Regions from separate parts of the Acidiphilium sp. 20-67-58 genome, predicted to be linked through region 2. Evidence: riboswitches for the same ligand, from Rfam matches in the RefSeq annotation. Region 2 holds a riboswitch; the other holds the start of a gene.

Region 1 (2,388 bases), on a different contig from region 2:
CCTGCCGGCCGCCGCCTGAACGGGAGGATTTCGATGTCCGCAATCCAGGGTGTCCGCGCCTGCGTGTTCGATGCCTACGGCACGCTGTTCGATTTCGGCTCCGCTGTCGCCCGCTGCCCGGATGTGCCGGAAGACCGCCGCGCGGCGCTGGTGACACTCTGGCGGGACAAGCAGCTGCAATACACGTGGCTGCGCAGCCTGCAGAACCTCTATACCGATTTCGAAACCGTCACCGCCGACGCGCTCGATTTCGCGCTGGAGGCGACCAGCCTCGCCGACCCGAAGCGGCGCGAGGCGTTGCTCGCACTCTACCGCATCGTCTCGGCCTATCCCGAGGTGAAGGCAACGCTGGGCGCCCTCAAGGCAAAGGGCATCGCCACCGCAATTCTCTCGAACGGCACCCCTGCGATGCTCGCCGCCGCCATCGCCCATGCCGGGATCGGCGACGTGCTCGACCATGTGCTGTCGGTCGAGGCGGTGGGCGTGTTCAAGACCGATCAGCGTGTCTACCAGATGGTGCCGGCGCGCCTTGGGGTGGAACGCAAGGAGGTCTGCTTCGTCTCCTCCAATGGCTGGGATGCGTATGGCGCCTCGGCCTTCGGCTTCCGCGTCGCCTGGTGCAACCGCGCGAAACAGCCGGCGGAGCGGCTGCCCGGCGCGCCCGATGCCGTTCTCAGCGATCTCTCCGCCCTGCCCGGCCTGCTCGGCCTCGACTGAACCAGCGCTTGCGCCGCCAGCCCCGGTGGCGCTACAGCTTGATCAGGAATCGGTGGCCCGCAAGGGCTGAAACGGGAACGCAGAAGGGTGGTTTGTCGCCCCGTCTGCGGCTGCCCCCGCAACTGTGAGCGGTGAGGCGCGTTCATCCGGGCCATTGCGAGGGGGCACAGACCCGCCCGCGAGAAGGCCGAGCGCGCTGTTGACCCGCGAGCCAGGAGACCGGCCAGTTCCGAGACCATGCGCGCGCGTCCGGGCGGGGTGAACCGGGAGCGAAGGGTGAAGTCCCGTAGCCTTCGGTCGCCCTTATGGCAGCGCCCGCCCCGCCGGGTGCCGGACCGGAGTTTTTCCATGCGCGACTCCGCGCGATATCGTTTTTTCGTTCCCCTCGCCTTGTGCGGGGCTGTTGCCAATGCACACGCCCAAAACGCGCAGCTGCCCGCCGGCACCGTGCCGATCGAGACGGTTACCGCCTCCTATGTGCGGACGCCCATTGCGGATACCCCGGCATCGGTCACGGTCATCACCGCGGCCGCGCTGCGCCAGCGCGGCGTGACCACCCTCGTCCAGGCGCTCGACACGGTTCCCGGCCTGAACGTGGTGCAACTGGGTGGGCCTGGCGCCCAGACCTCGGTCTTCATCGACGGCACCAATTCCGAAGACGTGCTGGTGCTGCGCGACGGCGTGCCGGTGAATGATCCCTCGGTGGCCAACGGCGCGTTCAATTTCGGCAATGCCGGCATCGGCGATATCGCGCGGATCGTGGTGGTCCGCGGCCCGATGTCCAGCCTCTACGGCTCGGGCGCGATCGGCGGCGTCATCAACCTGATCAGCAAGCGTGGCCATGGCGCACCGCATGTCGATTACGACATCGCCGGGGGCTTTCCCGGCCAGGGCGAAGGCAGCGTTACCCTCTCCGGCCAGAGCGGCAAATTCGATTATGCGATCACAGGTTCGCTCATCGAACAGGCCGGGTTCGACGCGACGGCGCGGCGGCTTGCCGTCTATGCCGCGCATCGCGACCCGTTCCGCTACAAGCTCGGCGCCGTCAATCTCGGCTACACACCCATCGCCGGCACGCGGATCTCGCTGATCGTCCGCGCCCGGCAGACCGGCACCCAGTATCCCGATCTCGGATATCCGATCTTCGACGACCCCTATGAAAACAGCTACGATTCGAATGTTTTCGTCCGCTTCGGCGTGAAATCGCACCTGTTCGACAACCGGCTGACCACCGAACTCGACATCGCCCATATCCAGGACGACCGCCGCTACCTCACCCTGCTCGATCCCGCCGACCCCAACCAGTTCGCCGGCGACAGCGGCTATCGCGGCGACCGCACGGTGATCCAGTGGAACAACGTGATCCGCCTGCCGAATTTTGGCCCGATGACAGACCCGACGCTCGTCGCCGGCATCGAGACCACGCATGATACGGCGATCGAGAACTACAATGCGAGCTTTGGCGGCTTTCCCTACCTCTCCAGCCTCGCCGCCTCGCAATCCATCACCGCGGGGCATGTCGGCGCGCAGGCAACCATCGCACGTCGCCTGTCAGTCCAGGGCGCCATCCGAGGTGACTCGGTCAGCGGCTACGGCACCGTGGTGACGGAGCGCGGCGGTCTCGTGCTGGCCCTGCCCGAAATCGATACGCGGCTGAAGGCCTCGGCGGGC
Region 2 (2,388 bases):
AGGTTTGCGGCAGCGAGCCGATCGTGGTGGTGGGGAAGGTGGGCAGGTCGAGGCGCTGGCGCTGCAGGGCCCGCCGTGCGGCGTGGGGCGGTGTGCGGCGTTCCATCGCCGGTGTTGCGGCGAGCAGCCGGACGGCGACGTCCGCCCGGTGGACCCGGGCGCTTTCGGCGCGGCTGCGGCGGGCGGCATCGGCGATCTCCAGCGCCTCGGCGATCGCGTGGTCGCCTTCGTCGAGGCCGCGGGCGATGGTGGCGATCTCGGCGAGTTTCTGGGTGGCGAAGGCAAGCCAGGGCCGGATCGCCGGATCGAGCCGGTCTTCCTGCGCGAGATCGACCGGGACGTGCAGCAGGCTGCAGCTCGGCGCGATCATCAGCCGCTCGGTGCCGCCGAGGGCGCGCGCCGCCTCGCGCGCGGTGGCGAGGGCGGCGCGAAGGTCCGCCCGCCAGACGTTCCGCCCGTCGATCAGGCCGAGCGAGAGATGGCGTGCCGGGCCGGCAGCGGCGAGGGCGGGCGCGAGATCGGCCTGGCCGCGGACGAGATCGAGATGCAGGCCGGCGACCGGCAAGGCGAGGGCGGTGGGCAGGTTGTCGCCCATCGGCGCGAAATAGCTCGCCAGCAGCAGGTGCGGCGTGGCGCCGCGGGCGAGGGTTTCATAGGCGTGGGCGAAGGCGGCGCGGGCGCGGCCCGACAGGTCGAGCGCGAGGACAGGTTCGTCCATCTGCACCCAGGCGCAGCCCTCGGCCGCGAGGTCCGCCAGCACCTGCGCGTAGCAGGGCAGCAGGCGGTCCAGCAGGTCGAGCGGGTCGGACCCGTCATCGGTCTTGGCGAGCAGCAGGAACGAGACCGGGCCGAGCAGCACCGGCCGGGTGCGGCGATGGCAGGCCAGCGCCTCGCGGAACAGTTCGAGCGGGCGGTTGGCGGTGACGGTGAAGTGCTGCCCGGCGGACAGACGGGGCACGAGGTAGTGATAATTCGTGTCGAACCACTTGGTCATTTCGAGCGCCGGCAGGCCGGTGGCGGCATCGTGGCCGCCGGTGCCGCGGGCGAGGGCGAAATAGGTCGCGAGCGACACCTCCCCCCCGCGCCAGCCATAACCCGGCGGGATCGCGCCGAACATGCAGGCGGTATCCAGCACATGGTCGTAGAGCGAGGCGTCGTTGCACGGGATGTGGCCGATGCCGAGCCCCTGTTGCAGCGCTTGCGACCCGGCGCGCAGGGCGCGGGCGGCATCGTGCAGGGCGGTTTCGGTGAGCTCGCCGGCCCAATGGGCCTCGAGTGCGGCCTTCAGCTCGCGCCGGCGGCCGATGCGGGGGAAGCCTAGATTGGTGGCGATGCTCATGCGCGGCCTCCCTGGCGTGCGGGGAGGCGAACGAGGCGCGCGCGGCAGGCGCTGCCGCTGATGCGTGCAGTCATGGGTTGGCTCCGGCTTCCGGTGCACCCCGCCCGGCAGCGTTGGTTGATGCGACACCGGCAGGTCTCCTGGCTCGCGGGTCGACGCTGGTGGCCCTGCCTTCCCGAACCGGTTCCGGTTCAGTGGCTCGCCCTTGCGGGCGGACGGACCACCGGCTCGCCGCTGACAGTTGCGGGGGCAGCCATCGACTTGCTTCCGGGACAATCAGGCCCGGCCGAAGCGCACGATGTTCCCTTTTCACCCGCTCGCGCGGGACCGGTGACCTGTTGCATATGCCGGCTCGGCGGGCGGGCGGCAAGGGTGGGGTGTCGCGGATGGCCGGATGGCGGTCTGGCGGCGGCGGCGCGCCGGGTGCAGACTGCGCGCGGCAGAAGGAGACAGGCAAGATGGCCGACACGCACGAGATCGTCCTGCGGCAGATCGAGAATTACCGGTTCGAGACCGAATTCGGCGGCGGCTTGCCGAAGCTCGTCTCCGACGAGCCGCCGCCGCTCGGCGGCGGGGCGGGGCCGGAGCCGGTGCAGCTGCTGCTCGCGGCGGTGGGCTCGTGCATGTCGTCCAGCTTTCATTTCGCGATGACCAAGTTTCGCGAGGCGCCGGGGGCGATCACCACCACCGCGCGGGCGACCGTGGAGCGCGACGAGAACCGGAGGCTGCGGGTGCAGGCGATCCATGTTGCCATCGGGTTCGCCGCAGAGGCCGGGACGATCGGGCATCTCGACCGGATTCTCGGCCAGTTCGAGCAGTTCTGCACCGTCGGCGCCTCGGTCGCGCGGGGGATCCCGATCGAGGTGAGGGTGACCGACGGCAGCGGCACGCGGGTGAAGGGCTGAAGCAAGACCGTAATGAAATCAGGCTTTTGCGATCCGGGCTTCGCACGAGTTGTCCACAGAAATCTGAATAAGCCTGTGGACAAGCGCGGGGGGAATCCGGAAGCTCGCCCTTGGCGTGGGAAAGGTTAACGATTTTCGCCCCGC

What was found. Region 2 has a riboswitch for cobalamin ahead of metE (5-methyltetrahydropteroyltriglutamate--homocysteine S-methyltransferase). Riboswitches for the same ligand answer to the same signal wherever they lie in the genome.
Region 1: it holds a riboswitch for cobalamin, as region 2 does, so the genes downstream of both, B7Z76_RS06885 (TonB-dependent siderophore receptor) here and metE (5-methyltetrahydropteroyltriglutamate--homocysteine S-methyltransferase) in region 2, are expected to answer to the same signal.

The regions. Positions count from the first base shown of each region.
Region 1 covers NZ_NCAS01000012.1:53,054-55,441, forward strand. The annotation lists gene B7Z76_RS06875 (glutathione S-transferase family protein) at 1-19, shown strand, start outside; gene B7Z76_RS06880 (haloacid dehalogenase type II) at 34-717, shown strand; cobalamin riboswitch at 751-960, shown strand; gene B7Z76_RS06885 (TonB-dependent siderophore receptor) at 1,066-2,388, shown strand, end outside.
Region 2 covers NZ_NCAS01000030.1:24,392-26,779, forward strand. The annotation lists gene metE (5-methyltetrahydropteroyltriglutamate--homocysteine S-methyltransferase) at 1-1,339, opposite strand, end outside; cobalamin riboswitch at 1,452-1,686, opposite strand; gene B7Z76_RS12270 (OsmC family protein) at 1,798-2,244, shown strand.